3 regions of the Aeromicrobium sp. A1-2 genome follow, and region 1 is predicted to be linked to each of the others. Evidence: predicted binding sites of a transcription regulator. Region 1 holds the regulator's gene; each other region holds the start of a gene.
What was found. Region 1 encodes HrcA, which represses chaperone genes, less so after heat shock. Its sites were predicted from a motif close to TTGGCACTCGNNNNNNNCGAGTGCCAA; they were not measured.
Positions count from the first base shown of each region.

Region 1 (10,592 bases):
TTTGTGATTGCTCGCGATCAGCGCCTCGGGGCGCTCCTCCTCGCGCAGCTTGGCCAGCTGCTCCAGGAGGCTGCGCTGCTCCTCGTCCAGGCGGCCGGGCGTCTCGACCACGACCTGCACCTTGAGGTCGCCACGGCCGGGACCGCGCAGCCGAGGTACACCGAATCCCTTGATCGTGAGGGTGTCGCCGGACTGCGTGCCGGGCGTGACGTCCAGCTCGACCTGGGTCGTGCCCTCCTCGGGCTCGGGCAGATCGGCCTCGAGCGTCGGCAGGTCCAGGTGCGTGCCGAGCGCCGCCGCCGTCATCGGCAGGGTGATCTGGCAGAAGAGCTGATCGCCCTTGCGCTGGAACACCGGGTGGCGGGCGACGTTGATCTCGAGGTACAGGTCCCCGGCCGGACCACCGCCGGGCCCGACCTCGCCCTCGCCGGTCAGCTGGATGCGGGTGCCCTGGTCGACACCGGCCGGGATCGTGACCGAGATGGTGCGGCGTGACCGCACGCGACCCTCACCCGCGCACTCGGGGCACGGATCGGGAATGACCGAGCCGAAGCCGTGGCAGGTCGGGCAGGGTCGTGACGTGCGGATGTCGCCGAGCAGGGATCGCTGGACGTGCTGCACGTCGCCGTGCCCGTGACACGTGCGACACGTGACCGGCTCGGAGCCGTTGGCCGCCCCACTGCCCTCGCAAGTCGTGCAGGCCACGGCGGTGTCGACCTTGATCTCGTGGGTAGCGCCGAATGCAGCCTCGGCGAGGTCGACATCGAGCCGCAGCAGGGCATCCTGCCCACGCTGCGAGCGGGACCGCGGACCGCGACCGGCGTTCTGGCCGAAGAAGGCGTCCATGATGTCGTCGAAGTTGAAGCCCTGGTTGCCGAAGCCACCGCCACCCCCGTTGTTGCTCAACGGGTCGCCACCGCGGTCGTACGTCGAGCGCTTCTGCGGGTCCGAGAGCACTTCGTAGGCGATCGTGACGTCCTTGAAGCGGTCCGAGGCATCCGCTGCGTCGTTGACGTCGGGGTGCAGCTGGCGCGCGAGCTTGCGGTACGCCTTTTTGATCTCGTCAGCGCCAGCGTCGCGCCCGACGCCGAGTGTTGCGTAGAAGTCCTGTGCCATAAGTCCTAGGTGCCCTTAATCAAGTCGAGTGAATCAAGTCGAGAGGTCAGTTGTCGGCCAGCATGCGACCGACATAGCGGGCGACGGCGCCCACGGCGGCCATCGTTGCGGGATAGTCCATGCGGGTCGGCCCGACGGTGCCGAGGGTCGCGAGGGCTTGTTCGTCCAGCCCGTACGCGGTCGACACGACGGCCGTGCTGGCAAGGCTTTCATGACCCGTCTCGCTGCCGATACGGACCGTCAGCCCACTCGTCGCCTCACCCAGCAGCTTGAGCAGCACGACCTGCTCCTCGATCGCCTCGAGGACCGGCTTGATCGCCGTATCGAAGTCGCTGCCGAAGCGGGCCAGATTGGCCGTGCCGCCCACCGCGATGCGCTCGTCGGAGCGCTCGTTGGAGAACGTCTGCGACAGGGTCGTGACGATCGAGGTGACGATCGGCCGGTCGTTCGGGTCGAAGGTCTGGATCAGGTCGGCAAGCCGGAGCGACGCCTCCGGGAGTCGCTGACCCACCGTCGCATGGGTGATGCGTGAACGCATGTCGCTGATCAGGTTCTCGCCGGGTGTCGAGACCAGCTCGATGATGCGCTGCTCGACCCGGCCGCTGCTGGTGATGACGACGAGCAGGACCCGTGCGCCCTCCAGCGCCACGATCTCGATGTGGCGGACCGTCGAGCGGGTCAGCGACGGGTACTGGACGATCGCGACCTGGTTGGTCAGCTGCGCCAGGACTCGCACGGAACGCTGGACGACGTCATCGACATCGACCGCCCCGGTCAGGAACGTCTCGATGGCTCGACGCTCGGCCGCCGACAACGCCTTGACCGACCCGAGCCGGTCGACGAACATCCGGTAGCCCTTGTCGGTCGGGATGCGTCCCGCGCTCGTGTGCGGCTGCGTGAGGTAGCCCTCGTCCTCGAGAGCGGCCATGTCATTGCGGATCGTGGCCGGGGAGACACCGAGCTGGTGCCGGTCGAGCAGCGAGCGGGAGCCGACTGGCTCCTGCGTCGCGACGTAGTCCTCGACGATCGCCCGGAGGACGTCGATTCGACGGTCGTCAGACATCGCATCTCCTTCCGCGCGTCGTGCTGGCACTCTCACCGGTCAAGTGCCAGTCTAGCGAGGTGGGAGCAATTACGGAGAGTGCCGACGGAGCCATCGCCGTGCAGGGTGACGAGACATCGCTCACCTTCACCGCTTACGAGGTGCGCCTCGCGGACGGCACGACGATCGCGCACGAGTCGCGCGGTGGTGACATGTCCTCGGTCTGGGCGACCGACCTGGGTGGTGACTGGTTCGTCGAGGTCGCACACCTCGGCGACGGTCCGGCAGGCGGCGAGCTCGTCATGACCGTCAGCCACATCGGGCTGGACCAGACCCGTCGATGGGTCACGATCGGCGCACTGTGGGCCGACGAGCTGCCCGCGCACGTAGCGCCCAGCTGGCCCGTCGCGGTCGACCTCGCACTCGGACTCATGGAGGGCAGCCCGGAGATCCTCCCCGCCGCCGTCAGCAAGGACGACGTCGAGGCGCTGCACCAACGACTCCTCGGCGCGCTCCATGGTTGACCGCTACGGCGCCGACGTGCTGTCAGGCGACTGGAAGAAGCCCCCACGTGGGCGCACCGTCGAGGTCGTCGCCGAGCACGGCATGGTCGTCGAGGACGCCACCACCGGATTTTGCGGCGAGGTCATGGTCATCGAGAAGGATCTCGGGATGATGATCCTCGAGGACCGTCGCCTTAAGCGCCGGTCGTTCCCGTTCGGACCCGGGTTCCTGCTGGACGGCAAGCCCGTCAACCTGCGGCCTCCCTCGGCCAAGACCAAGGCCGCCTCGGGACGGACCGCATCGGGCTCCCGCGCGGTCGAGGGTGCCCGCGCACGGGTGGCCCTGCCGAGCCGCATCTATGTCGAGGGCCGCCACGACGCCGAGCTGGTCGAGAAGGTGTGGGGCGACGACCTGCGGATCGAGGGTGTCGCCGTCGAGTACCTCGGTGGCATCGATGACCTCGCCGCCATCGTCGACGACTTCGCGCCGGCGTCCGACCGCCGTCTCGGCGTCCTGGTCGATCACCTCGTGCCGGGCTCCAAGGAGACCCGCATCGCGCAGCAGGTCTCGTCGCGTGCCCACGTCCTGGTCGTCGGGCACCCCTACGTCGATGTCTGGCAGTCGGTCAAGCCCGATCGCCTCGGCATGAGCGCCTGGCCGGTCATCCCCAAGGGCACCGAGTGGAAGCACGGCATCTGCGAGGCACTCGGCTGGCCGCACCGCGACCAGGCGGACATCGCCCGCGCCTGGAAGCACATCCTGGGCCGGGTCGACTCCTACGCCGACCTCGAGCCCGAGCTCCTGGGCCGCGTCGAGGAGCTCATCGACTTCGTGACTGCTCCAGCCGACTGACCCGTCTCAATCGACGAGATCGCGCACGACGGCGTCGGCCAGGAGCCGGCCCGAGCGGGTCAGCACGAGCCGGTCGTCGGCCACGGTCGCCAGCTCACGCCTCACGATCCCGGCCACGGCACTGCGCGCGTCAGCACCCAGGCTGGAGAGGTCAAGCCCTGAGCGCAGTCGAGTCTCCAGCATGATCCGCTCGACCTCCGCCGTGGACCCATCGATTATCTCCCCGTCGTGCCGCGGCGACTCACCCCCGGTCAGCCTCTGGGCGTACGCCACCGGATGCTTGACGTTCCACCAGCGCTCGCCGTTGACGTGCGAGTGCGCCCCGGGTCCGATCCCCCACCAGTCGGCGCTGCGCCAGTAGAGCACGTTGTGGCGGCACTGGGCCGCTTCGTCGCGGGCCCAGTTGGACAGCTCGTACCACTCCAGCCCGGCGGCGGCGAACAACTCGTCGGCGAGGAGGTACTTGTCGGCGGTCTCGTCGTCGTCGGGCATCAGGACCTCACCGCGGCGGACCTTGCGGGCGAACGCCGTGCCGTTCTCGACGATCAGGGCGTACGCGCTGATGTGGTCGGGCTCCAGGGCGATCGCCTGCTCGACGCTGGCACGCCAGTCGGCCATCGACTCCCCCGGTGTGCCGTAGATCAGGTCGACGCTGAGCTGCTCGAAGCCGGCCTCGCGGGCCCAGCGGACGGCCTGCGGGACACCGGCCGGGTCGTGCGTGCGGTCGAGCGTCGCCAGGACGTGTGGCACGGCCGACTGGACGCCGAAGGAGATGCGGGTGAAGCCGCCAGCCTTCAGGATCGCCAATGACTCCGGGGTGACGCTGTCCGGATTGGCCTCGGTCGTGACCTCGACGTCATCGGTCAGCCCGAAGGTGTCGCGGATCGCATCCAGGACGCGGACCAGATCGTGCGAGGGCAGCTGGGTCGGCGTCCCACCGCCGAAGAACACCGTCTCGACCGGTGGTGCCGCAGCGCGCGCCCGGCCGGCCTGCCGCACCTCCAGGATCGCGGTGTCGGCGTACGAAGCGCGGGTGGCGCCCTCGCCGAGCTCGTCGGCGGTGTACGTGTTGAAGTCGCAGTAGCCACACCGGACGGAGCAGAACGGCACGTGCACGTAGACGCCGAAAGACCGCTCCCCCGACTGGGAGAGCGGTCCTTCGGTCGTTGGCACTGACTAAGCGTAGAAGCCGTCGAGGAGAGCCTTGTTGTTGGCTTCCACAACGTTGCGCTTGACCTTCATGCTCGGCGTGATCTCGCCGGACTCGATCGACAGGTCGTGATCGAGGATCGCGAACTTCTTGATCGTCTCCCACCGGTTGATCTTGGTGTTCAGCTCGTCGATCTGACCCTGGATGACATCGTGCATCTCCGGGGAGCTGACGACCTCGGCGTAGGACTTGTCGGCCATGCCGTGGCCAGCCGCCCACTCGGTCACCGCATCGGGATCAAGGGTGATCAGGGCGGAGCAGAAGTTGCGCTCGTTGCCGTGCACCACGATCTGGCTCGTCAGGGCGCTGATGCCCTTGAACGTGCCCTCGATGTGTGGCGGCGCGACGTACTTGCCACCGGAGGTCTTGAACAGCTCCTTCTTGCGGCCGGTGATGTAGAGGAACCCGTCCTCGTCCATGCGACCCTCGTCGCCGGTGTGGAGCCAGCCCTCCGCCGTCAGCGTCGAGGCGCTCTCGGCGTCGAGGTTGTGGTAGCCACGCATGACGTGCGGACCCTTGATCAGGATCTCGCCGTCCTCGGCGATCCTGGCCTCGCTGCCGGGGAACGCCAGCCCGACCGAGCCGAGCTTGAAGTTGTCGGGCTGGTTGACGAAGGCGCCGGCCGAGTTCTCGGTCAGGCCGTAGCCCTCGAGGATCAGGACGCCCGAAGCATGGAACCACTCGGCGATGTCGGGCGACAGCGCCGCAGCGCCGGAGATGAAGAAGCGGACGCGACCACCGAAGCGCTCACGCACCTTGGAGAACACGAGCTTGTCCGCGACAGCGAACTTGGCCTTGAGGACCGGCGACACGGTCTTGCCCGAGCGGATCGCCCGCGAGTGCTCCAGGCCGACGCCCTCGGCCCACTTGAAGATCTTGAGCTTGGCGCCGCCCTCGGCCTCGGTCATGCCGACGATCCGGCCGTAGGCCTTCTCGAAGATGCGCGGCGCGGCGCCCATGAAGGTCGGCTTGACGATCGCCAGGTTGTCGACGATCCGCGGCACGCGGCCGTCGATCGCCGTGGCGAAGCCGATCGCGAGCTGGGTCGAGAGCAGCACCTTGCCGAACGAGTGGGCCATCGGCAGCCAGAGGAACTGCAGGTCGTCCTCAGACAGGATGTCGGCGGCGACCATGACAGCGCCCTCGTACACCCACCCGTCGTGCGCCAGGCGTACGCCCTTGGGACGGCCCGTCGTCCCCGAGGTGTAGATCAGGGTCGCGAGCGAGTCCTTGGTCGTGGCTGCGACTCGCTCCTCGATCGCGGTGGGGTGCTCGGCTAGGTAGTCGGTGCCGAGCTGTTCCAGCTCGGCGAAGGTGATGACCCAGTCGCCGTCGCCCGTGCCGTCGAACACGACAACCTTGACGATGGAGGGGAGCTCGGAGTGCTTCTCACGCAGCTTGGCGACCTGCTCGTCGTCCTCGGCGAACACGACACGGCTGTCCGAGTCGGCCAGGATGTAGGCGACGTCCCCCGCCATCGTCGTGGGGTAGACCGTCGTCGTCGCTCCGCCGGCAGCCATGATCGCGAGGTCGGACAGGATCCACTCCAGGCGGGTGCCTGACGCGATCGCGACACGCTCCTCGGCCTGGATGCCCAGCGACACCAGACCCGCGGCGAGCCGCGTGACGCGTTCCCCGGTCTGGTCCCAGGTCAGGGACTGCCAGACCTCCTTCTCGTCGGGATAGCGGAAGGCCTCGCGAGGCCCGCTCTGCTTGACCCGGTCATAGAAGAGGGCTGAGACGCTGGAGGCCCGATTCTCGATGACTGCAAGCTGTTCGGGAGTGGCGACTGGAGCTGGCATGCGGTGGTCCTTCACGTACGTACTGGAGGAATGTGTTGCCGGTCACCCTAACCTACCCCGCAGTAGGCTCATCGCCTCGTGGCTCGATGCGCCGCACCGCTTGAACGCCCGCGTGCCGTCGGGCCTGGAATGCGACGGAGATACCCTGCTCGCATGGATCTCGGCAGCGTTCTCGGTCGCGCCTTCGCCGGTGGAGCTTCGGAGCTTCCCGAGGACACCACGGCCACGCGCATCCTGGATGCCGCCGTCTCGGAGTGCGCTTCACGCGGGATCGGCGCTCTCACGATCGACGGCGTCGCTCGTCGAGCCGGCGTCAACCGGGTCACGATCTATCGCCGGTTCGGCGATCGTGACTCGATGCTCCAGGCGATGACCTTGCGGGAGGGCCGCCGTATGGCCGAGGGCATCCTCGTGGCCATCTCGGGCGTCGAGGAGCCGGCCGACCAGCTCGTCGAGGCCTTTGTCGCGGCGATGCGGCTCGCCGAGGCCCATCCGGTCATACGCCGGACGGCCGAGTTCGAGCCGCAGGACCTCATCGCGGCGGGGTTGGCCGACGGCGCCGCGCTCCTGGTGCTCGGCAGCACGTTTATCGCCGCGGGCGTGCGGCGGGCGCAGGCGGACGGCGTGGCGATCCACCTCGATGCCGACCAGGTCGGCGAGACCATGGCTCGGCTGTTCGCGTCGTTCATCCTGCTGCCCGCCCAGCACGCGATCGACGTCCGGTCCGCCGACGGCGCACGCGCGTACGCACGACAGACTCTGGTGCCGCTCGTCCTCGGGGTGCCCGGCCCGTAACGCCGACCTCTTGACGCGATGCAACACTTGCGTCAGTATCTGTTGCATGACTTACACGGTGGCGCCGCACGCTGACCATGGAATCTTCGGTCCGGACTCGGTGACCTGGAAGGTCTACCGATTCCCGACATCGGTCTCGGTGGGCTTCCAGCGCACGGCACTGACCGAGATGCTCGATCCGTTCGTCGTGGCCTCGGTCGACGACTCCGGTTCCCTCCGCGACCGTCCAGCGGTTCGCTACGACCGCACACTGCAGTACACCGGGACGCTGGTTTTCGGCGGCAGCGCCGCCGCGGTGGAGGCCGCCGACACCCTCATGCGCATCCACACCCACGTCCGCGGCGTGGAGCCCTTGAGCGGCACCCCGTACGACCCCAACGACCCGGCCGGCCAGCTGTGGATCCACCTGACGCAGTGGCACTCGGTGCTCTACGTCTACGAGAAGTTCGGTCCTGGGCCGCTCAGCCCGCAGGAGGATGAGCAGTACTGGGCCGAGTGCCGGATCGCCGCCGCGTTTCAGACGATCGATCCGGACACCGTGCCGCGCAATCGCGCCGAGATGCGCGCGTACTACGACCGGGTCCGACCCGAGCTCGCTGCCAGCCCCGCCGCAATCGAGCACGTGCGGATCATTCTCGACACGGCCAACACGGTGTTCAGCGCAGCGCCCGGTCGGCTTCGCGTTCTCCGGCCCGCGCTGGACCTGCTCGCCCGCAAGGCGACGATCGCGACGTTGCCGCGATGGATGCGCGCGCAGCTCGGGATCCGGCAGGGGGCTGTGACCGACGTGGTCGTGACGGCGTTGCTCCGTCCCATGTTCCGGATCGCCGCACGACGCCCGCAGATCATGACCGAGATGCTGCGGACCGTCTCACCACTGGCCTACCCCGTGATCGCTCCGGTGGCCCTCGACGTGTCGCCGCTGAACTCCGAGACGGTCCCGGTCGACGAGGCATGGCGCCGAGCCGGACGGCCCACACCGCGCGAGCAGTACCTCAGCAGCCAGGTCGACCGCGAGGCCGTCGCGGCACGCTGACTCCGGGGGTGGGGCTCACCGCGTGCTCGAGCCCTGCCTGCGGCGCCCGGCCAGCCTGCGCTTCACGAACGCCGCGAGGCGGGGCTCCTCGTCCAGCCGGCTGATCAGATCGCGCTCGGTCGTCAGCGCGCGGAACACCAGGCCGACCGTCAGGTCGTGATCGCGCTGCTCCACGACCTCGATGGGATCTCCGGACCGGACGCCGCCGGGCTCGATGACACGGAGGTACGGACCGGGGCGACCGTGCTGGGTGAACCGTTTGACCCACTGCTCCTGGTCCACGAAACCCTGGAAGACCGAGCACGGGATGCGCACACCGGAGATCTCGAGCAGAGCCTCGCCCACGCGCCACCGGTCGCCGACCCTCGCCTCGTTGAGGTCGATCCCCTGCGTCGTCAGATTTTCCCCGAACCGTCCTGCCGGCAGCTCGACACCGGTGATCTGTTCCCAGGCCGTCAGGTCCTCCCGCGCATAGGCGTAGACCGCCTGGTCGGGGCCGCCATGGTGCTGCAGGTCGGCGATCTCGTCCGGACCGACACCGAACGGGTGGACGTGGACCGCCCCCTCGACCGGACGCTTGTCGATAGCGGTACGCCGCAGGTGTCCCCACGGCACGTCCACGGTCTGCCCGACGTTGACCGATTCCACCTGTGCCATGTGGCGACCCTATCGGCGCCGGAGACCTCCCGCGTGACCGGAAGGTCAGCCCGCTGGCGGAGGGGTGTCGGGGTCGAGCGCCGCGTCGAACGCCGCCGACGTCCGCCGCTCGTGCTCCTTGAAGCTCAGACCCGGATCGGACCTGTCGAAGCGGACCTTGCCGCTCTTCGCCTCGATCTGGAGCAGGACACGCTGGCCGGGTCTGGGGTGCCAGAAGTCCGAGTAGTTCCCTTCCTTGACCGCCGCACGGTAGGGCGCACCGGCGGCCGGCACGACCTCGACGACGAACTCACGCCGCACCGAGCTGCCGTGCTCGGCCACAGATGCACCCGTGACCCGCGACTCGACCACGGTCCCGGTTGCTGCTTCCCACGTCTTGCCGAACATCAGGCCTCCTCGGTCTGGGCAGACTCACCCTAGACCCGAAAAGGCCTGTCCCGCCGGGAAATTCGGGGCGGGATGCTGCTACTTGTCGACGTCGCCCGTGGAGAGGGCAGCGATGAAGGCTTCCTGCGGGACCTCGACGCGTCCGACCATCTTCATCCGCTTCTTGCCCTCCTTCTGCTTCTCCAGCAGCTTGCGCTTGCGGGAGATGTCGCCGCCGTAGCACTTGGCGAGCACGTCCTTGCGGATCGCGCGGATGTTCTCCCGGGCGATGATTCGGGCGCCGATCGCGGCCTGGATCGGCACCTCGAACTGCTGACGCGGGATGAGCTCCTTGAGCTTGGAGGCGAGCGAGACACCGTACGCGTAGGCGTTGTCACGGTGCACGATCGCGCTGAACGCGTCGACGACCTCGCCCTGCAGCAGCACGTCGACCTTGACCAGGTCGGACGCCTGCTCGCTCGTGGGCTCGTAGTCCAGCGAGGCGTAGCCCTTGGTTCGGCTCTTGAGCGCATCGAAGAAGTCGAACATGATCTCGCCCATCGGCAGCGTGTACTTGATCTCGACCCGGTCCTCGGAGAGGTAGTCCATGCCGATGAGCTGGCCGCGGCGGGACTGGCACAGCTCCATGATCACGCCGATGTAGTCGGTCGGGCTCAGCACCGTGGCGCGGACGACCGGCTCGTAGACCGCACTAATCTTCTCGCCGGTCGGGTACTCACTGGGATTGGTGACGATGCGTTCTGCGCCGTCTTCCATCTCGATGCGGTAGACGACGTTGGGTGCCGTCGAGATGAGCTCGAGATTGAACTCGCGCTCGAGCCGTTCGCGCACGATCTCCAGGTGGAGCAGACCGAGGAAGCCAATACGGAACCCGAATCCCAGCGCGCCGGAGGACTCCGGCTCGTAGACCAGGGCTGCATCGTTGAGCTGCAGCTTCTCCAGCGCGTCGCGCAGCGTCGGGTAGTCGTCGCCGTCCATCGGGTAGAGACCCGCGAAGACCATCGGCACGGGGTTCTTGTAGCCACCCAGCGGCTCCGTCGCACCGCGGATGTTGGAGGTTACGGTGTCGCCGACACGGGACTGGCGGACCTCCTTGACGCCGGTGATGAGGTAACCGACCTCACCGACACCCAGATCCCTGGCCTTGACCGGGTCGGGCGAGATCACGCCGACCTCGAGCATCTCGTGCAC
Region 1 is NZ_CP027482.1:924,661-935,252, reverse strand. Features, by position in the region: gene dnaJ (molecular chaperone DnaJ) at 1-1,116, opposite strand, end outside; gene hrcA (heat-inducible transcriptional repressor HrcA) at 1,163-2,179, opposite strand; gene C6I20_RS04525 (hypothetical protein) at 2,239-2,682, shown strand; gene C6I20_RS04520 (DUF3097 domain-containing protein) at 2,675-3,514, shown strand; gene hemW (radical SAM family heme chaperone HemW) at 3,521-4,687, opposite strand; gene C6I20_RS04510 (long-chain fatty acid--CoA ligase) at 4,691-6,526, opposite strand; gene C6I20_RS04505 (TetR/AcrR family transcriptional regulator) at 6,680-7,321, shown strand; gene C6I20_RS04500 (oxygenase MpaB family protein) at 7,368-8,357, shown strand; gene C6I20_RS04495 (MOSC domain-containing protein) at 8,373-9,014, opposite strand; gene C6I20_RS04490 (hypothetical protein) at 9,060-9,401, opposite strand; gene lepA (translation elongation factor 4) at 9,480-10,592, opposite strand, start outside.

Region 2 (10,592 bases), 570 kb from region 1:
TCGGCGATCAGGGGTACGCCAGCGGGCTCGCAGGCCAGCGAGGCCTCGTAGACTGCCGTGATCTGCGGTACGCCGACGCCTGCAACGACACGCGTCGTACAGATCGAGCCCGGGCCGACACCAACCTTGACGGCGTCAACGCCGGCGTCGATCAGGGCCTGCGCGCCGGCTCGGGTGGCGATGTTTCCGCCGATGATCTCCACGCTGTCGAAGGCACGGTCGCCCTTGATCCGGCGCACCATGTCCAGCAGCAGACGGGCATGGCCGTGGGCCGTGTCGACCACGATGACGTCGACCCCGGCCTCACGCAGCGAGTTGGCGCGCTCCCACGAGTCGCCGAAGAAGCCGACCGCAGCACCCACGAGCAATCGGCCGTCTTCGGCCTTGCTGGCCAGCGGGTACTGCTCGGACTTGACGAAGTCCTTGACCGTGATGAGCCCGGCGAGGTGCCCCTCGGCATCGACGATCGGGAGCCGCTCGCGCTTGTGCGCCCGCAACAGGGATGACGCGTCTTCACGGCTGATGCCGACGGGACCCGTGATGAGCGGCATCGGCGTCATGATCTCGTGCACCGTGCGGGTTGCCCACTCGGCGACCGGCACGAATCGCAGGTCGCGGTTGGTGATGATGCCGAGGAGCTTGTTGTCTGCATCGACGACGGGCAGGCCCGAGACGCGGTACTCGCCGCAGATCTCGTCGAGCTCCTCGAGTGTTGCCTTGGGGTTGATCGTGACCGGGTTGGGGATCATGCCGGTCTGGGTCCGCTTGACCAGGTCGACCTGATAGGACTGGTCCTCGATCGACAGGTTGCGGTGCAGGATGCCGATACCGCCCTCGCGTGCCATGGCGATCGCCATGCGCGACTCGGTGACAGTGTCCATCGCGCTCGACAGCAGCGGAATACGCAGGTTGAGGCCCCGGGTCAGGCGCGCCGTGGTGTCGACCTCGCTGGGGATCACATCAGTCTCACCCGGCAGCAGGAGCACATCGTCGTACGTGAGTCCGAGGGATGCGAACTTGTCAGGAATACCCGTCTGCTCCATGCCGCAATGGTATCGCCCGAACGAAGTCGACCGACCAGCGCGCGTCCGCAGGCTGACTGAGTAGTAAATGCTACCGGTCGTGACCCGTACCGCAGGTATGATCGTCGGATGGACCGCAAGCCAGGACGCCCACGGGGCCTCACAGTCGAGGTCATCGCACAAGCCGCCCTCGACGATGGGGTCGCCACTTTCAGCATGCCGTCGGTAGCCCGACGGCTCGGTGTGGCCCACTCCGGCCTCTACCGATATGTCGAGGATCGAGACGATCTACTCGTCCGTGCGCTCGACCTGGCGATCCTGGGCGCCGACTGGCCCGACGCCGGACTGCCGTGGCGAGATCTGCTCCGCGGCATCGGTGAGACGATCTGGCAGATGTGCCAGGACCACCACGGTCTTGACTCGGCGGCCCTGAGCGCGCCGCGATCCCCTCGCTCGGTCGAGGACCGGATCCAGTCCTACATCGAGACGCTTCAGAGCCAGGACTTCGTGCTCGAGGACGCCGCCGTATCGGTGGAGTTCGTCATCACCCTCGCCCTGACGGCATCGGCCGAGATGCGACGCCTCCAGAAGATCGAGGCGCAGCACGAGAACGGTCCCCGGCTGCCGGTCCTCAAGGCGTACGACACCGAAGAGGTCTGGCGTGGACGCGGTTGGTACGCCCGCAAGCTCGACATCGTGCTCGACGGCCTTGAGCACCGACGCCTTTCTTCCTAGCTGAGGCCGGCTTCGGGCGAGGTCGGGCGTCCACCGCCGTGGGTGAACTCGATCTCCCGCTCCTGAGGCTCCAGACGGCTCAACTTCACGCTGACCTCCGCACCCTCCTCCAGACCCGGCCCGACGCACCGCGCGATCACGGGCGGGTCGACCAGCATGACCTCGCCACCCTTGTCGTCCGCGTGCACCACGACGCCCTCGAAGGTCTCCCCCACCCGACCCTCGAGCATCCACACCTCGGCCTGGTCGATGCACGCCCGATCAGCCGCGGAGGCGTGCCGGTCCGAGGTCCGCATGATGTCCGGGAGCGCGGGCAGCGCATCGCGTACCCACTCGGGCACCGGACGGCCAGCGCACAGAGCCAGGCAGACCTCGGTGCCGAATCGGTCGGCCAACCGGCGCAATGGTGCCGTGACGTGGGCGTAGGGGCCGCCGATCCCGGCGTGGTCAGCCTGTTCGGGCGGTGAACCGTCGAATGCTTCGTAGCCGGCGCCACGGAGCAGGCGGGTCGCGTCGGTCATCACGGCGATCGCGGCGGGCCGGCCAGGGTCGAGGCCTGCGATGACCTGCGCCGGCGTCGCACCGTCAGGCACCGGCACCCCCAGCGCTCTGGCTGTGCGGAGGAAGTCGATTCCGGCCCGGTGGTCCGCGCGCGGCAGGGTTCGGAGCAGTCCGATCTGCGCCTCGATCATGAGCTGCGCAGCGGACATCCCGGTCAGGAGTGAGATCTCCGCGTTCCACGCATCCACGTCGGTACGGATCCGCATCACGACCTTCCAGCCACCGTCGACCTGCTCGACCTCCTGCTCCGGTAGCGCCAGCTCGATCGCGCCGCAGTCGACCCGGACCTGGAGCCGGAGCCTGCCCAGATCGGCCAATGGCTCGATCGAGGGATGCGGCGTGCCGGCGTCGAACGACGCCTGGACCCCTTCGTAGTCCAGCTGCGCGACCGATCGCACCAGCGCGCGGCGTACGGACGCCGTGCCAGCAGCGCCATCGGCACCCACCTCGATGGTCCAGACCGCAGCAGCGCGGTCCACGTCCGCCAGCAGGCTCAGCTCGCCCTCGGACAGGACGGGCGGGTGCAGCGGGACACGACCGTCCGGGAGGTAGATCGTCTGGCCGCGGCGTCGCGCCTCGATGTCGACCGCGCCGCCCGGCGGGATCGCCGTGCCCAGATCGGCGATCGCATAGTGGACCCTGAAGCCGGCGCCCACGCGCTCCAGAAAAACCGCCTGGTCCAGGTCCATGGCGCCCGTCGGGTCGATCGTCACGAACGGAACGGCGGTCGCGTCCTCGAGGTCGTCACGCGGCGCTGCGGCGATCAGCTTCGCCTCGGCGAGGACGTCCGGCGGGAAGCGGTCGGTCTCGGCCGCGGGCGGGAGCTCGAGCTCCGCACGTACGCCGTCGAAGTCGTGCGTGGTGGCGGTCATCGCTCGAATGTATCCGGAACGAGAAAGGCGGGCCGTCCCCGAAGGGACGGCCCGCCTCACGACGTACGCAGGTCAGTGGTTGTGACCGGCGTGCGCGCCCTCTGCTTCTTCGGCGGGCTTCTCGACGATCAGCGTCTCGGTCGTCAGCAGCATCGCGGTGATCGACGCGGCGTTGGCGAGCGCAGAGCGCGTGACCTTGACCGGGTCGAGGACACCCTGCGCGACGAGGTCGCCGTACTCCTCGGTGGCCGCGTTGTAGCCCTGGCCGCTCTCGCGCACCTTGTTGACGACGACCTCGCCGGAGACGCCGCCGTTGCGGGCGATCCACTCCAGCGGGGCATCCGCGCCGATTCGGACGATGCGGACACCGACAGCCTCGTCGCCGGTGAGGCCCAGGTTGTCGTTGAGCACCGACACAGCGTGGACGAGAGCCGAGCCGCCGCCGGCGACGATGCCCTCTTCGATCGCTGCACGAGTCGCCGAGACGGCGTCCTCGATGCGGTGCTTCTTCTCCTTGAGCTCGACCTCGGTGGCCGCGCCAACCTTGATGACACAGACGCCGCCGGCGAGCTTGGCGAGGCGCTCCTGGAGCTTCTCGCGATCCCAGTCGGAGTCGCTGGAGTCGATCTCGGCCTTGATCTGGCTGACACGTCCGTCGACCTCGGCCTTGTCGCCGCCGCCGTCGATGATCGTCGTGTTGTCCTTCGTGATGACGACGCGGCGAGCCGTGCCGAGCACCTCGAGGCCGATCTGGTCGAGCTTGAGGCCGACGTCGGGCGTCACGACCTGCGCTCCGGTGAGGGTCGCGATGTCCTGCAGCATGGCCTTGCGACGGTCACCGAAAGCCGGCGCCTTGACGGCAGCCGAGGTGAAGGTGCCACGGATCTTGTTGACCACGAGGGTCGAGAGCGCTTCGCCGTCGACGTCCTCGGAGATGATGAACAGCGGCTTACCGGCCTGGACGACCTTCTCCAGGATCGGCAGCAGATCGCTGACCGAGGAGATCTTGCCCTGGTTGACCAGGATGTACGGATCGTCAAGGACCGTCTCCATGCGCTCGGTGTCGGTCACCATGTACGGCGACAGGTAGCCCTTGTCGAACTGCATGCCCTCGGTGAACTCCAGTTCGGTGCCCATCGTGTTGGACTCCTCGACGGTGATCACGCCGTCCTTGCCCACCTTGTCGAAGGCCTCGGCGATCAAGGCGCCGATGACGGCGTCGCGCGACGAGACCGTCGCGACGTCGGTCATGTCCTTGATGTCGTCGACGTCGCGAGCGACGGAGTGGAGCTGCTCGACGACTGCTGCAACAGCAGCCTCGATGCCCTTCTTGAGGCCGACCGGGTTGGCGCCGGCCGCGACGGCGCGCAGGCCCTCGTGGACCATCGCCTGGGCGAGCACGGTCGCGGTCGTCGTGCCGTCACCGGCGACGTCGTTGGTCTTGGTGGCGACTTCCTTGGCCAGCTGGGCGCCGAGGTTCTCGAACGGGTCGTCGAGCTCAATCTCACGGGCGACGGTCACACCGTCGTTGGTGATCGTGGGGGCGCCCCACTTCTTGTCCAGCACGACGTAGCGACCCTTGGGGCCGAGCGTGACCTTGACGGTGTTGGCGAGCTTGTCGACGCCGCGCTCGAGCGAGCGGCGGGCGTTCTCGTCGAATTCGAGGATCTTGGGCATGTCAGCTTCTTTCGAAAAATGTGGGTGCGACTGGAAACGTGAGAGGCCCCGGCGCCCCACTGTGGGGGCGCCGGGGCATCAGATCACGAAACGACAGCGAGGACGTCACGAGCGGACAGGATGAGGTACTCCTGGCCGTCGTACTTGACCTCGGTGCCGCCGTACTTGCTGAAGATGACCTTGTCGCCGACGGCGACATCGATCGGAACGCGGTTGCCGTTGTCGTCGACCCGACCGGGTCCGACGGCAATGACATTGCCTTCCTGCGGCTTCTCCTTGGCGGTGTCCGGGATAACCAGACCTGATGCAGTGGTCTGCTCGGCTTCGACGGCCTGGATGACCAGACGGTCTTCGAGCGGCTTGATGGTGACCGACACGTGTCGACCTCCCCTTTCAGGCGGGTGGAACAGTGGACGCTGGTGGGCACGCCGTCGCGGGGGTCGTACTCACCGATGCTTGGCACTCTCATAGCGAGAGTGCCAATACGAAATCTAGCACGCCGCTGGCACTCGACCCAAGGGACTGCTAATCCGGCACGCTCCCCAGCGCGTACTTCTCTGCGCTTCACGCGGTGCGGTTCCCGTCGCTTCGCTCCTCGCTATGGTCACCTCATGGATCTTGAGACGTTCGAGCAGCTGCTCTCCCCGGCAGGCCAGCTGCTTCTTGCCGAGATCTCCGCACGTGCCGGGGTCGAGTCGGACCTTGCGCTCGGTACCCGGCTCCGCAAGACGTACGTGCCCGGACTCGTGGCGGCGGCCGTGACCCAGAACCACCTGCGCAGCAAGGCGGTCGCCAAGTTCGGCGACGACGCCGCAAGCATGTACTTCACCCACGATGCCCTGGAACAGTCGACGCGGATGTCCGTCGCCGACCACCGCGCGACGCGACTCGCGGCGCACGGCGCCACGGAAGTTGTCGACCTGGGCTGTGGCATCGGAGGAGACCTGATCGCCCTGGCTCGGGCTGGTCTGCGGGTCCGAGGGGTCGAGCTGGCCCCCGTGCGCGCGGCGATAGCCGAGGCCAACCTTCGTGCGCTCGAGCTGGTCGGCCATGTCGTGTGCGAGGACGTGCGGGAGACGACGATCGGGCCCGAGGAGGTTGCGTTCGTGGATCCGGCCCGGCGCGACGGCCGTGGGCGCACCTTCTCGACCGCTGACCTGCAGCCGCCGTGGGACTGGGTGCGGCACCTGCTCGCCGGCCGCGCCGTCGCCAAGCTCATGCCCGGGCTGGCCCATGACGCCGTTCCACACGGCGTCGAGGCCGAGTGGGTCAGCGACCGCGGGAGCCTGGTCGAGGCCTGCCTGTGGGGCGCGCCGTTTGCTTCGGCGACCCGACGGGCCACGGTCCTCCCGTCCGGTTCGGGACTGGTCGCCACCGGGGAGCCGGTCGCGGTGGCCGATGTCGGTCCCTACCTCTACGAACCGGACGACGCCGTGATTCGGTCGGGCCTGGTCAGCGAGCTCGCGGCGACGCTGGGCGGCTGGCTCCCCGACGCCCACATCGCCTACGTCGCGTCCGAGGGCGCCCATCCCACCCCGCTGGCACGCGGCTTCCGGATCATCGACGAGCTGCCGTTTCGCGAGAAGCCGCTCAAGGCCGCGCTGCAGGTCAGGCGGGTCGGGACGCTGACGATCAAGAAGCGTGGCGTGGACATCGTGCCCGAGGAGGTCATCCGGCGGCTCAAGCTCAAGGGGCCCAACTCAGCGACGGTCATCATGACGCGGGTCCTGGGCGATGGCCGAGCCTTCCTGGTCGAACGGCTCTGAACGACTCCCACCCCACCCGCCAGCGGGGCTAGGCTCGGTGCATGCGGATCGATCTCAACGCTGATCTCGGTGAGTCGTGGCCGCGTTGGGAGTCCGGCCAGGACGTCGCCCTCCTCGACATCGTCACGAGCGCCAACGTGTGCTGCGGCGCGTATGCGGGTGATCCTGACCTGATGCGGGCGACGTGTGTGGCGGCCGTGCAGCGGGGGGTAGCGATCGGCGCGCAGGTCGGCTATCCGGACCGTGACAACTTCGGCCGACGAGACCTCGCGCTGCCCTCCCACGCGCTGACGACCGAGGTTCTGGAGCAGATCCTGCTGCTCGACCGGATCGCCGGATCCGTCGGCGGACGGGTTGCCTACGTCAAGCCGCACGGCGCTCTCTACAACACGATCGCGCACGACGCCGGCCAGGCCCGCGCGGTCGTCGACGCGATGCTCGCACTCGCCGAGCCGCTGCCGCTGCTGGGTCTGCCAGGTGCCATCTCGCTGGCAGTCGCCGAGGCCTCCGGCGTTCCGGTTGTGCGTGAGGGTTTCGCCGATCGCGCCTACACTCCGCACGGTCGACTCGTGCCGCGCACCGAGCCCGGCGCAGTCCTCGACGACCCCGACACCGTCGCCGCCCAGGCAGTCCGGCTGATGGCCAGCGTTGGATCCGTCTGCGTCCACAGCGACAGCCCCGGCGCGCTCGACCTGGCCAGAGCCGTCCGCTCGGGCCTCGAGGCCGCCGGGGCCGAGCTGGCGAGCCTCCGACCGTGAAGGCCGTGCCATATGGCGACACCGCCCTGTTGCTGGACTGCGAGTCGCTCGCCGAGGCGCAGTCCTGGTTCACGGCATTGCACGACCACGCGGAGGCCGTCCTCGGGGCGCGGACCGTCCTGCTTCGCGGCACGCCGTCGGACCTGCGCGTCCTGGTGGGTCGCACGACACCCACGGACCAGCCAGGTCGCGCCGATCCCGAGCAGGTCGACATCCCGGTCGTGTATGACGGGCCGGATCTTGACGAGGTCGCCCGATTCACCGGGCTCAGTACGGCGGAGGTCGTCGAGGCGCACGGCGCGACCCCGTGGACCGTCGCCTTCGGCGGGTTCGCACCCGGGTTCTCCTACCTCGTCGACGGCGATCCACGGCTGCACGTCCCCCGCCGCGACGCACCCCGATCGCGGGTCCCGGCCGGTGCGGTCGGGCTGGCCGGCGAGTTCAGCGGCGTCTACCCGCGAGAGTCGCCGGGCGGCTGGCAGCTGATCGGCCGCACTGGCGTGCAGATGTGGGACGTCACGCGCCAGCGGCCGGCCCTGCTGACCGCTGGCATGACCGTGCGATTCGTGGCCGCTCGATGACGCTCGTGGTCGAGGAAACCGGGCCGCTCGCGCTTCTCCAGGACCGCGGACGCCCCGGCCACGGCCACCTCGGGGTGAGCCCGTCCGGCGCCTTCGACCGTACTGCCCTGCGGCAGGTCAACCTGCTGCTCGGCAACCAGCCCGACGCCGCTGCGCTCGAGCTGCTCGGTGGCGGCCTCGTCCTGCGCGCTGAGGACAGCGTGCTGGTCGCGGTCACCGGCGCCGTCGGTCCCATCACGATCGACGGCGACCCCGTCGCGTACGGACGGGCGGTCTCGCTCCGACCCGGTCGGCGGCTACGGCTGGGCGCGCCCACCGGGAGCCTGCGGACGTACGTCGGCGTAGCAGGAGGCTTCGTCGTGGCCCATGAGCTCGGCTCGGCCTCGACCGACACTCTGGCCGGCCTCGGTCCGGGCCCGGTCGTTGCCGGCGATCGGCTCGTGACCGGGCCTCGGTTGCCCACGCCTGATCTCGAGGACCTACCCGCACTCGGGCATGCCGGTGACCTGGTGCTCGACGTGGCCGTCGGCCCACGGGACGACTGGTTCACCGCCGCCGCCGTCCGTTCGCTGCTGGAGTCCGCGTGGCAGGTCAGCCCGACCTCCAGCCGGGTCGGCGTACGCCTCACCGGGCCGCGCCTGGTCCGTTCACGCACTGACGAGCTGCCCAGCGAGCCGTGCCTACGCGGAAGCATCCAGGTGTCCGCTGACGGACAACCCATCGTGCTCGGCCCCGACCATCCGGTCACGGGCGGCTATCCGGTCATCGCGGTCGTGCTCGACCGGCACACCGACCGGCTCGCGCAGGCACAGCCGGGACGCATCATCCGGTTCCGCGGCGTCTCGTTGCCCTGAGGCGGAGCAACCGACATGATGCTCGACATGTCGGATCTGCGCAGCATCGTCACCAAGGTCGTCATCGTGTCGTTCTCCATCGCGGCCCTCATGGGGATCATCGCCCTGGTCGGCGGCGGCTCCTTTGGAGGGACCGAGGAGAGAGTCCTCCTCACGACCGTCATCGTGGGGGTCGAGTCGATCGCGGTGCTCTGCTACCTCGCGGTGTCCGGGCGGCCGTTGGTTTACATCGGCATGGTCGGCGGGGTGGCGTCGGTCGTGCCGTTCGGCATCGCACTGGTGCTGGCGTGGGGCGGGTACGACGGGGGTGACTGGCTCTGGCGGACGTTCGGCATCGGCCTGACCGTGGCGGCCTCGATCGCTCAGGTCTGCCTCCTTTTGGCCCTCGCCGGCCACCAGCGCATCGGTCCCGGGCTGCTGGCCACGCTCGCGACGATCACGATAATCGCCGCGATGATCGTCCTGCCGATCGCCAGTGATGCCGACCGCGGAGACACGTACTGGCGGATCTTTGGTGTCGTGGCGATCCTCGACGTCCTCGGCACCGTGATCCTGGCGGCCGTCCGCGCCTTCGGCCCGGGCCGTCGCAACGACGGCTCGACAGTTCTGCTCACCCCGGCTACCCAGGCGCGGATCATCGACGCTGCCCGTCTGCGCGGCACTTCACCCGAGCAGGTGCTGAGCGATGCGCTCGACGTTCTCCTGGACTAGCCAGGGTCCTCGTGGCCCGACCCCTCCGGCTCGGTGGAGCTGACTAAGCGACGACCTGCGTCACAGGCATCCCGGAGTCGACCGGCAGGTCCAACGAGGAGGGTGCGATGCCACGACGTACGACCTCGGCACCGAGCGCCGCGACCATCGCCCCATTGTCGGTGCACAGGCCCATGCGTGGCACCCGGATCTGGATGCCGGCCTTGGCCGCGCGCTCCTCGGCGAAGTGCCGCAGTCGACCGTTGGCGGCCACCCCACCGCCGATGATCAGCGTCTTGACGTCATAGTCGATGCAGGCGGCGATCGCCTTGCTCGTCAGGACGTCACATACCGAGTCCTGGAACGATGCCGCAATGTCGGCGACGGCGAAGGTGCGACCCATGCGGTCCTCGTGCTGCACGTGACGCGCGACGGCGCTCTTGAGGCCCGAGAACGAGAAGTCGTAGCGGTGCTTGTCCAGATCGCGACCCGTCAGGCCCCGCGGGAACTTGATCGTCGTCGGATCCCCGTCGACCGCGACCCGGTCGATGTGCGGACCGCCGGGATACGGCAGGCCCAGCAGGCGGGCGACCTTGTCGAAGGCCTCGCCGGCGGCGTCGTCGATCGTCTGGCCCAGCAACGTGATGTCGGTGACGATGTCGTCGACCAGCAGGATCTCGGTGTGCCCACCGCTGACCAGCAGGGCCGCGACCCGCTCGTCGAATCGCCCGTGCTCGAGCTGGTCGACCGCGACGTGTGCCGCGAGGTGGTTGACGCCGTAGAGCGGCTTGTCGTGGGCCAGCGCCAGGGCCTTGGCCGCGGCGACACCCACCAGCAGCGCACCGGTCAGGCCCGGGCCGCTCGTCACGGCGATCGCATCGACGTCCTGCACGCGGATGCCGGACTCGGCGTACGCCTGCTCGAGCGTCGGGACCATCGCCTCGAGGTGGGCCCGGCTCGCGACCTCGGGCACGACGCCACCGAAGCGGGCGTGCTGCTCCATGCTCGAGGAGAGTGCGTGGGCCAGCAGCTCGGTGCCTCGTACGATGCCGACGCCCGTCTCGTCGCACGACGAC
Region 2 is NZ_CP027482.1:352,825-363,416, reverse strand. Features, by position in the region: gene guaB (IMP dehydrogenase) at 1-1,043, opposite strand, end outside; gene C6I20_RS01815 (TetR/AcrR family transcriptional regulator) at 1,152-1,757, shown strand; gene C6I20_RS01810 (RNB domain-containing ribonuclease) at 1,754-3,190, opposite strand; gene groL (chaperonin GroEL) at 3,263-4,867, opposite strand; gene groES (co-chaperone GroES) at 4,951-5,244, opposite strand; gene C6I20_RS01795 (class I SAM-dependent methyltransferase) at 5,479-6,633, shown strand; gene C6I20_RS01790 (LamB/YcsF family protein) at 6,675-7,391, shown strand; gene C6I20_RS01785 (allophanate hydrolase subunit 1) at 7,388-7,972, shown strand; gene C6I20_RS01780 (biotin-dependent carboxyltransferase family protein) at 7,969-8,826, shown strand; gene C6I20_RS01775 (hypothetical protein) at 8,854-9,537, shown strand; gene tsaD (tRNA (adenosine(37)-N6)-threonylcarbamoyltransferase complex transferase subunit TsaD) at 9,581-10,592, opposite strand, start outside.
Region 2: groES (co-chaperone GroES) is a predicted target of HrcA. The motif match lies at 5,324-5,350, and genes of this name have one in related genera.

Region 3 (10,592 bases), 1.7 Mb from region 1:
TCGTGACAGCACGGGCACCGTCCACGTCATCAGCTGTCGGCAGTGCGGCCTTGAGCTCCTCCACCGTGTCGTCCCGCGCCGGGGCTGGCCCAGCCGAGCTGATCGGCTCTGACCCGCTGCAGGCAGTGAGGACCAGGACGACGAACAGCAGAACGACGGCGCGACGAATCACGGAACAACCTTTCCCGAGGATGAGAGGTCAGCATGCCAGAGGTGCGCGCGCCCGAAGATCACGGCAGGTCGTCGGGACTCCATCCGACGTCCTCACGGACGATCCGGGCCGGCGAGCCGGCTGCCACGGCGTTGGGGGGCACCTTCTGACCTCGCACCATGCTCCGCATCCCGACCACGGCACCGTCGCCGATCTCGGCGTGCCCCGTGACGACCGCGTCCCGGCACAGCCACACATGGCGGCCGAGCCGGATGTGCGCTCCGAAAGGATTGATCCGCTCCCCCGTGCGAGGGTCCTCGAGACGGTGCATGTCATCGGTGGCGATGTAGACGTTCGCGGCCCACAGCTGATCGGCCAGCGCCAGGATGCTCCCCCCGTTGCGGGCGTCGACGATCGCGCTGCGCGTCGCGACGACCGGACCGTGCAGCACGATGCTGGACTCGCCGCCGCAATAGATCTCGCCTGCTGTCATGGCGCAGCGACGGTCGAGGAAGACCGTGGCACCGTCGCCGCCGACGAGCAGCGACGACAACCAGTCCATGGGTGAGCCGACCGCGATCAGGACGTTGCGGAGGGGGAACGTCGTGAGGTCGGACAGCACGTGGTCGGGCAGCCGCGCCCCCTCGCCGAGGTAGAGCGCATTGCCCTGGTCGTGCCACCACTGCGGCAGCGGGTCGCGAACGCGCCGCCAGGTCAGGGCGTCGAGCGCGGAGGCCTCGGTCCCTGCGGCCCGAAGCCGGTCGCGGTGCAGCACGTGCATCGCGTCGTCGAGGGTGCCGTCCACCGCCGAATCATGGCACGTCCCGTCTGCGCAGCGACGTTCAGGCGTCCCGGCGCAGGAACAGGGCGTATGCCCCCGACAGCAGCGCGGTGACGAACACCAGCATCACGACACCTCCGCCGACCGCTCCGAACGGGACGACGCCGAAGAACTGCAGCAGGTCGCCGATCGACGCTCGTGTGTACATCTGACCTCCCGCGTCGTAGGGGAGGTACTTCAGGATCTGCACGAGCCCACCCGAGCCGAGCGGATCGTCCGACGCGGCCTTGATCGCCAGCACGATGGCCCGGACGATCTGCTCGACGAGCGACGGGATCAGCATCAGCAACGCGACGGCAGCGGTCTGGTTGCGGGTCAGCGCGGCGTACGCCAGACCCGAGAGCGTGAACAACGTCGTGAAGGCCACGGTGCCGATCGTCAGGTCGACGACCTCGCCGATCTCGGGGAGGTCGAGCCCGAACACGACGACGGACAGCAGCCCCATCGCGATGCACCCCAGCGCCGCCGCGGCGGCCACGAGCGCGGTCGACACGACCTTGGCGAAGAAGACGTGGCTGCGGTTGGGCACCGCCGTCAACGTCGCCCGGATCATGCCGTGGCGATACTCGTGACCCGCCGAGAACACGCCCAGCAGGCCCAGGACGTAGGCGATGAACAGCGGTGCGAGACCCGTCGAGGCGCCGATCGTCGCGACGATGTCGAAGGCGTCACCGGCACGTGGCGGGTTGGCCGCGACGGACATGCGCCACGCGATCAGCATGCTCATGACGAGCTGGAAGGTCAGCGCCAGGCCGATCAGCCAGTAGGTCGAGCGGATCGTCCGCAGCCGGACGTATTCATAGCGCAACGCGTCGATCATGCCTGGCCACCGTCCCCGCCCTGGGTGCCACGAAACTCCTCGGCGATCCCGGTCGCGGCGAGGAACGCCTCCTCCAGGGTCGCGTCGACCGTCGCCAGTCGGTGCAGCCGGGCACCGGCGTCGAACGCCGCGTCGCCGATCTGCTCGGCCGTCGCACCCTTGACGACCAGCAGCCCGTCGACCTGCTCGGTCGTCGCGCCGAGCGCGGTCAGCGCCGGGATCAGCAGCGCGCCGTCCGGTGTGCGCACCTGGACCGTCGTGAGCCCGCTGGCGGACACGAAGTCCGTGACCGGACCGTTGGACAGCATCTGGCCGCGGCCGATCACGACCAGCTCGTCGGCGAGCACCGCCATCTCCTGCAGCAGGTGACTCGACACCAGCACCGAGCGACCCTCGCCGGCGAGGTGCTTGAGCAGCGTCCGCAGCCAGGTGATTCCCTGCGGGTCGAGCCCGTTGCTGGGCTCGTCGAGGATCAGCGTGTGCGGGTCGCCCAGCAGGGCCGCGGCGATGCCGAGCCGCTGTCCCATGCCCAGGCTGAACTTGCCTGGCTTGCCGGACTGCACGCTGGTCAGCCCCACCATCTCGAGCACCACATCGACTCGTCGGTCGGGGATCCGGTTGGGAGCGGCCAACATGCGCAGGTGGTTGCGGGCGTGCCGGGTCGGGTGGAACGGCTTGGCCTCCAGCAGCGCGCCGACGTGGCGCATGGGCCGGTCCAGCTCCGCGAACGTCTTGCCGTCGAACGTCGTGACCCCGTCGCCCTTGTCGAGCCCCAGCATGAGCCTCATCGTGGTGGACTTGCCCGAGCCGTTGGGCCCGAGGAAGCCCGTCACGCTGCCCGGGTGGACCTCGAACGAGAGGTCATGGACTGCACGGGTGGATCCGAACGTCTTGCCCAGTCCGCGAGCCTCGATCAACGCCATGCCTCCACCCTGTCAGAGCCGACCCCGTCCTGCATCGGTGATGACCATGACGCCGCCACGGCATACCGTGCACACATGACTGAGTCATTCAGACCGATCGAGGACGGGGTCGCGACCGACCTGCGTGGCGAGATGACGTATGCGAGCTATTTGCACCTGGCGGAGCTTCTCTCGGCGCAGCAACCCGTGTCGGACCACCACGACGAGATGCTCTTCATCGTCCAGCACCAGGTCACCGAGCTGTGGCTCAAGCAGCTGACCCACGAGCTGCGCTCGGCGATTGCCCTGATCGCCGCCGACGACCTGCCGCCGGCGCTGAAGCGGCTGGCCCGGGTCAAGGCGATCCAACGGCAGATGTTCGAGCAGTGGGCCGTGCTCGAGACGTTGACGCCGATCGAATACGCGCAGTTCCGCGACTCGCTCGGCAAGGCCTCGGGCTTCCAGTCCCCGCAGTACCGCACCGTCGAATTCCTGCTCGGCAACAAGAACCCGCAGATGATCGCGGTGTTCGCCCACGACGAGATCCTGCGATCCGCTCTGCAGGCCGATCTCGAGGCACCCAGCCTGTACGACGAGTTTCTCCGCTATCTGGCGCGGCACGGCCACGAGGTGCCGGCCTCGGTGCTGGAGCGAGATGTCACGCAGCCGTACACCGCTGATCCCGGGGTGATCGAGGTGCTGCGCCGGATCTACGCCGATCCCGACACCTACTGGGCCGCCTACGAGATGTCCGAGGAGCTCGTCGACGTCGAGGGCAGCTTTCAGCTGTGGCGGTTCCGACACCTCAAGACCGTCGAGCGGATCATCGGCTTCAAGCGTGGGACCGGCGGCTCGTCGGGCGTCAGCTTCCTGCAGAAGGCCTTGGAGCTCACGTTCTTCCCCGAGCTGCTGGACGTGCGGACGCACATCGGCGCCCCCTAGCGCGGCCCGGGGTTGTGCTCGTGGTGGACCCCCCCCGCGGAGCGCGACAGCGGTTGGGCGCTGCCGCCCCAGCGTCGTGCGATGATCTCCGCCATGATCGACACGGCGGTCTCGGCGGGTGTGCGCCCACCCAGATCGAGACCGATCGGGCTGGCCAGCACCGACAGCTGCTCCTCGCTGAGCCCCGCCTCGCGGAGCCGGTCGAGCCGTTCGACATGCGTGCGCCGCGATCCCATCGCGCCGACGAACGCCGGCCGGTGGTCGCCGCCCAGTCGCAGCGCCACGTCCAGCACCGGCACGTCGAACTTGGGATCGTGGGTCAGGACGCAGATCACGGTGCGCCGATCGACGCGACCACCGGCAGCCTGCTCCGCGAGGTAGACGTGTGGCCACGCCACGACGACGTCATCGGCACCCGGGAACCTGGCCGCTGTCGCGAACACGCCCCGAGCGTCACACACCGTGACGTGGTAGCCGAGCAGTGCGCCCTGGTCCGCGACGGCAGCCGCGAAGTCGATCGCCCCGAACACGATCATGCGGGGTCGTTCCCGCAGGCTCGCGACGAACACTCGCATGCCGGTCTCCATGCGCTGGCCCTCCGGGCCGTACGTGAGTGTGCCGGTCGTGCCGACGTCGAGCAGCCCACGGGCATCGTCGATCACGGCAGCATCAGCCCGTTCCAGCCCGAGGCTGCCGACCACCGAGTCCGGGCGCACGACGATCCGTCGCCCGATCCACTCATCGGCCGGATGCTCCACGACCGTCGCGACGGCAACCGGCCGCCCGGCCTCGACGTCCGCGGCGATCCGTCCGAGCTCGGGATGAGTCGTGGCTGACACCGGCTCGACGAAGACCTCGATGGTCCCTCCGCACGTGAGCCCCACCGCGAAAGCCTGCTCGTCGCTGTATCCGAACCGCTCGAGCGCGGGCCGACTCCGCGTGATCACGGTCTGCGCGAGGTCGTAGACGGCGCCCTCGACACATCCTCCCGAGACCGACCCGTCCACCGTGCCGTCGGCGAGCACCACCATCGACGCACCCGCGGGCCGGGGCGCTGACTGCTCGGTGTGGATGACGGTCGCCAGCGCCACGACCTCGCCACGCCGCCACGAACCCAGCAGCTGCCCCAAGACCTCACGCACGGAAGCGGCGCCCAGTCATCATGAGCCGATGATAGGTCGGCGATGATCGACGTCCGCGCCGGTCCCGAGGTCCCGACAGTCGACCACGACAGGGCCATGCTGTTCGAGGTAGGCACGGGCGCCCTGGTCACCCGTGACGGACGCTGCGACAGCCGGCCAGTGTGCTCGACCGATCAGGACGGGATGCCCGTGACCCTGCCCGTAGTCCGCCCGGGCCAGCACCTCGGACGAGGCGACCGCGAGCAGTCGGCGGACCACCCGGGCGTCGACGTCAGGCAGATCCACCAGGTGCACGAGGGCGGCAACCGCCTCATCGTCGTCGATGGCGCGCAGGCCTGCCGCCAGCGACGCGGACATGCCATCGGCCCAGTCGGTCGCCCGGACCACCCAGACGGGCTCTGACTCGAGGGCGGTCTCGACCAGGTCCGCCGCCGCGCCGATCACCACGACCACGCGGTCGCAGCCCCCCGCCGCCAGCATCCGGGCCGCGGACACCACCCACGGCACACCGCCAGCGCCTTCCACGAGAGCCTTGGGCTGACCCATCCGTGTACCCGCACCGGCCGCGAGGAGCAGTCCCGTCACCTGAGTCACGCCACCAGTGTCGCGGTCGCCCGGCGAATCACGAAGGCCCCCGCCCGTTCACACGGTGGGGGCCTTCGCTGGGTCTGCTGGCGAGTTGCCTCGTCAACGCGGGGTGACTAGAACCCCATGCCGCCCATGTCACCCATGTCCGGGGCGCCTCCGCCGGCCTGAGCAGGCTCAGGCTTGTCGGCGACGACGGCCTCGGTGGTGAGGAACAGTGCCGCGATCGAAGCTGCGTTCTGCAGCGCCGAGCGCGTGACCTTGGCCGGGTCGATGATGCCCGCCGCGATCAGGTCGACGTACTCGCCGGTGGCCGCGTTGAGTCCGTGGCCCTCCGGGAGGTTGGCGACCTTCTCGGCGACGACTCCACCTTCGAGACCAGCGTTGATCGCGATCTGCTTCAGCGGGGCCGAAGCTGCGACGCGCACGATGTTGGCACCCGTCGCCTCGTCACCCGTGAGCTCGAGCTTCTCGAAGACCGCAGCAGCAGCCTGCACGAGTGCGACGCCACCACCGGCGACGATGCCCTCTTCGACGGCCGCCTTGGCGTTGCGGACGGCGTCCTCGATGCGGTGCTTGCGCTCCTTGAGCTCGACCTCGGTCGCTGCGCCGACCTTGATGACGGCGACGCCACCGGCGAGCTTCGCGAGACGCTCCTGGAGCTTCTCACGATCGTAGTCGGAGTCGCTGTTCTCGATCTCGGCCTTGATCTGCTTGACGCGACCCTGGATCTGCTCGTCCGAACCGCCGCCCTCGACGATCGTGGTCTCGTCCTTGGTCGTGACGACCTTGCGAGCCGTGCCGAGCAGTGTCAGGTCAGCGGTCTCCAGGCTGAGTCCGACTTCCTCGCTGATGACCTCGCCACCCGTGAGGATCGCGATGTCGGCCAGCATGGCCTTACGACGGTCGCCGAAGCCGGGCGCCTTGATGGCGACGGACTTGAAGGTGCCGCGCATCTTGTTGACGACCAGCGTGGCCAGAGCCTCGCCGTCGACGTCCTCGGCGATGATGACCAACGGCTTGCCGGCGGCCATGACCTTCTCCAGGACGGGGACCATGTCCTTCACGGAGCTGATCTTGGAGTTGACGATGAGGATGTAGGGATCCTCCAGCACCGTCTCCTGGCGCTCGGCGTCGGTCACGAAGTAGCCCGACAGGTGACCCTTGTCGAAGCGCATACCCTCGGTGAGCTCAAGGTCGATGCCGAACGTGTTCGACTCCTCGACCGTGATGACGCCTTCCTTGCCGACCTTGTCCATGGCCTCGGCGATGATCTCGCCGACCGTGGTGTCAGCAGCGGAGATCGAGGCGGTCGAAGCAATCTGCTCCTTGGTCTCGACGTCCTTGGCCATGCCGAGCAGCTGAGCGCTGATGGCCTCGACGGCGGCCTCGATGCCCTTCTTGAGGCCCATCGGGTTGGCGCCGGCCGCGACGTTGCGCAGGCCTTCGCGGACGAGGGCCTGAGCGAGGACCGTGGCGGTCGTGGTGCCGTCACCAGCGACGTCGTCGGTCTTCTTGGCGACCTCCTTGACGAGCTCGGCGCCGATCTTCTCGTAGGGATCCTCGAGCTCGATCTCCTTGGCGATGCTGACACCGTCGTTGGTGATCGTGGGGGCTCCCCACTTCTTCTCCAGGACGACGTTGCGACCCTTGGGGCCGAGCGTGACCTTCACGGCGTCAGCGAGCTGGTTCATTCCGCGCTCGAGGCCGCGACGGGCTTCCTCGTTGAAAGCAATGGTTTTTGCCATAAGTACTTTTCTCCGACTTGGTTGTCGAGTGGGTGATCAGGCGATGCCCGCGACGGACGGCTGCGGCGTGTGGCGAACCCTTCTCGCCGCAGCCCACAACCTCATCGGTCTGATCTGCTGTCTTAGCACTCTCATCATACGAGTGCTAATCAACGTCGCGCAATCAGGTGGACGGAATCGGTCCCATTGCGTACGCCATCCCGACAAGATGTGGGCACTTGTCGTGACTTCCAGAGGTCCGAAACGCCCGAAAGTGCCCACATCTGGCGGACTCAGACGGAGAAGAGGAGGAACAGGCCCGTGAACGTGTAGGCGACCATCAGGACCAGCATGGCCAGCTGCCCGCTGAGCCGGTGCTCCTTCGGCAACAGGGCCAGAGCCCGGTCGTGCGCGGCGATGACGGCGAGGACGTGGCCGACGACCACGAAGGTCACCTTGAGCGCGGCGAGCATCGAGGTGTGCTCGGACAGGACGTATGCCGTCGCCGGGTCACCCAACGGCGCCCACCCGCGGCCGAGCGGGTCGAGCAACGCGAAGAACGCGGTCTGCCCCTTCTCCATCAGGTAGGTCAGGTAGTGGGCGAAGACGTAGCCCACGACGATCGGCACCAGGGAGTGCGCAAGCCGGCCCGGCAGCGCTCGCCGCTCCCGCCCGCTGACGCCTCCCGTCGCCCGTCCGGCGAGGACGAACAGCGCAGCGACCACGACGCAGAAGGCCAGCAGGGTCACGGTGTGCTGCCAGGTTGCCAGCGTCCTGCTCTGCCAGAACGACGACGCCGAAAAGCTGTCGTACGCCGTCGAGCCCAGCAGCGTCGCAAGCACCGCGACGAGACCAGGCTCGACCGGGATCGACGGCAGACTTCGCAGCGGGTTGTGGAGGACCCAGCGACCGTCCCGTACGAACGGCGACAGCTTGGCGATGATCGCGCTGTAGACGTCGAACGGGTCGGCCCGGTCGAACCAGCGCTGACCGAACGCCACACCACCCAGGAGCATCATGGCGACGTAGCAGGCAACCCAGGCACGCACCGCGGCGATGCTGCCGGGGTCGGGCGAGGCGAGCTCGAGCCACACGAACGCGAACAGTCCGGCGACCGCGGGCCAGTAGCCGAGTCGCTCGGGATAGGCCCACAGCCCAGGCCACCGACCGGTCAGGCTCCGCCACGGGGACAGGCCGCGCCAGATGTGACCGGCGACGAGCGCCAACGGGACCAGCCCGACCCACACGAAGATGTAGAGCGCGCCGACCCCGCCGTTGCCCGAGTCCGACGGTCCCGCGAAGAGCGCCACCATGGCCCAACCGGTCAGCAGCAGCCCCACGATCGCGAGCCACCGCCGACGCGGTGGAGCTTCGCGAGGCGCCGGTTCACCGGCGAACTTCGGTTCCTTCCACGCCAGGGCCAGCACCGCGAACGAGATGGTCAGCGCCCATGAGGCGCCGACCATCGCGTAGAGGAAGGGGATCGGCAGGTCGGTCGACCCGCCGAGGCCGTGAGTGTGGATCACGGACGAACGACGAGCTGCACGATCGTGACGTCGAGGTGGTGGGCCTCGACCGCAACCTGTCCCGGGGTGTCGATCGTGAACGAGAACGACTCGTCGTCGCCGGCGGACACCTCGAACTCGTGTTCCGGGTCGGAGTGGACGTGGAGCTCCTCGTCGGCGTCACTCGTGACGTGGAGCGTGACCTTTTGACCCACCCGGACGTCGATCCGCTTGCCCTGTGGCGTGACGGCACCGCCCTTCAGCACGATGTCGACTGTCACTCCGGCATCGGTCGGGGCCGGCGACGGACTTGTGGAGGTCGGCGCCGCGGTCGACGTCGAACCGTCTTCCGCCGGCGCCTCGTCGGCGGAGCTCGAGCCACCACATCCTGCAAGCAGCAGGACGCAGGCGCACAGGGCTGACACGATCTTCACTCGTTCTCCTCGGTGTCGAAGGCGCGGTCGATGAGATCGCGCTCGGCTTGTTCTTCCCTGCGGTCCTTGCGCGCGATGTAGAGCACGACACCCACGACGACGACCGCCGGCACCAGGGCCGGAATCGCCAGAAGTGCCGCGTGGTGCGCGAGGAGCTGGTCTCCGGCCGGCGTCATGACGTCAGCGTAGGGGTCTGTTCGGACTCAGCGGCTTCATACTCCTCGATCTTGCGAGCAACCCGCGAGACGGCCACCGAGATGCCCAGGACGATCCCCAGGCTGCAGAGCAGGACGACCATGTTGGCCACGCCCCACATCCAGGCCGGGCCGTCACCGTTGCGCTCCCGCTGCAGGATGTCGATCTCGGGCACGAATTCCCGCGTGAAGGTCGCCGAGGCCGGGACCTCGCCGACGTCAAGCGGCGCGTCGGCGGGCAGGAAGATCGGCACGGCCGCGAGCGTCCGGCCGTCCTGCACGCGCAGCAGCGTCTTCCAGTTGCCGCCTACGGGGACCGGCTTGGTCGACTCCCAGGTGTTCTGGCCGGTACGTCGGAGACGATCGGTCACGACGCCTGCGCCGCCGCCCTGCCATGCGGTGATCTGGACCCAGGTGGGGTTGTCGTCGACCAGGTCGGCCGGAGTGACCGTGAGCTTGGCGGTGACCTCGGGGTTCGCTGCGGTGCCAACCTGGGTCAGCGCGAAGTCGGCCGAGGCGTTGCTGGGGACCGTCGCGTGCAGCCCGTTCGCGACGGCGAGCGCGGTCACGAGCACCGAGGCGGTCACGATGACCCGGCCGACGTTCTTGGCCGGCGGGCGACCCTGCAGTCCCAGTGCGAACAGCGCGCCGCACAGGCCTGCGGCGATTCCGACGGGCACGGACATCGCCAGGCCCTCGGCCCAGATGTCGCGCGGCCACGGGAACTGGAAGACCTCGTCGTTCCAGAGCTTCTCGATGACGCCACCGACGCTCGCGATCAGCAGACCGCCGACGGCACCGAACCACAGCGGCTTGTCCTTCAGCCTCGACAGGGCCAGCAGCTCGATCAGCACTGCGCTGCCGAGGTAGAGCGGGAAGACGTGGTGGGCCTGGCCCATGACGTCGGTGACGACGAAGGAGATGATCCCGCGCATCAGCAGGAAGAACACAACAGCGGCGATCGCGGCGCCGGGACCGACGTACAACCGCGCGGCGACGAGGGTCAGGCCCGCCGCAGCGGCGATCATCATCGGGGCGAACACCAGGCGGAACTGCGCGATGCCGAAGTCGAACTCGGCCTGGAAGACCGACAGCCCGATCAGCAGCGAGCCGAAGGCCGTCGAGACCATCACGGTGCGCAACCAGACCGGGACCTCCCGACCCTTCAGCCGCATCGCGATCTCGGCCTCACGATTGAGCAAGATGATGCCCGCCGTCGATAGTCCGGCACCACCGATCAGCATCAGGTGCGTCGGTCCCCACAGCGTGACGTCCTGGCCGAAGAGGCGGTGCCAGACGTCGTCGAGCGGGAAGCCGATCAGGGCGTACAGTCCGCAGGCGGCGATGAA
Region 3 is NZ_CP027482.1:2,616,049-2,626,640, forward strand. Features, by position in the region: gene C6I20_RS12735 (hypothetical protein) at 1-172, opposite strand, end outside; gene C6I20_RS12740 (hypothetical protein) at 231-956, opposite strand; gene C6I20_RS12745 (ABC transporter permease) at 994-1,812, opposite strand; gene C6I20_RS12750 (ATP-binding cassette domain-containing protein) at 1,809-2,735, opposite strand; gene C6I20_RS12755 (tryptophan 2,3-dioxygenase) at 2,811-3,656, shown strand; gene C6I20_RS12760 (XdhC/CoxI family protein) at 3,653-4,798, opposite strand; gene C6I20_RS12765 (NTP transferase domain-containing protein) at 4,817-5,392, opposite strand; gene groL (chaperonin GroEL) at 5,500-7,131, opposite strand; gene C6I20_RS12775 (hypothetical protein) at 7,404-8,636, opposite strand; gene C6I20_RS12780 (hypothetical protein) at 8,633-9,049, opposite strand; gene C6I20_RS12785 (hypothetical protein) at 9,046-9,225, opposite strand; gene C6I20_RS12790 (hypothetical protein) at 9,222-10,592, opposite strand, start outside.
Region 3: groL (chaperonin GroEL) is a predicted target of HrcA. The motif match lies at 7,254-7,280, and genes of this name have one in related genera.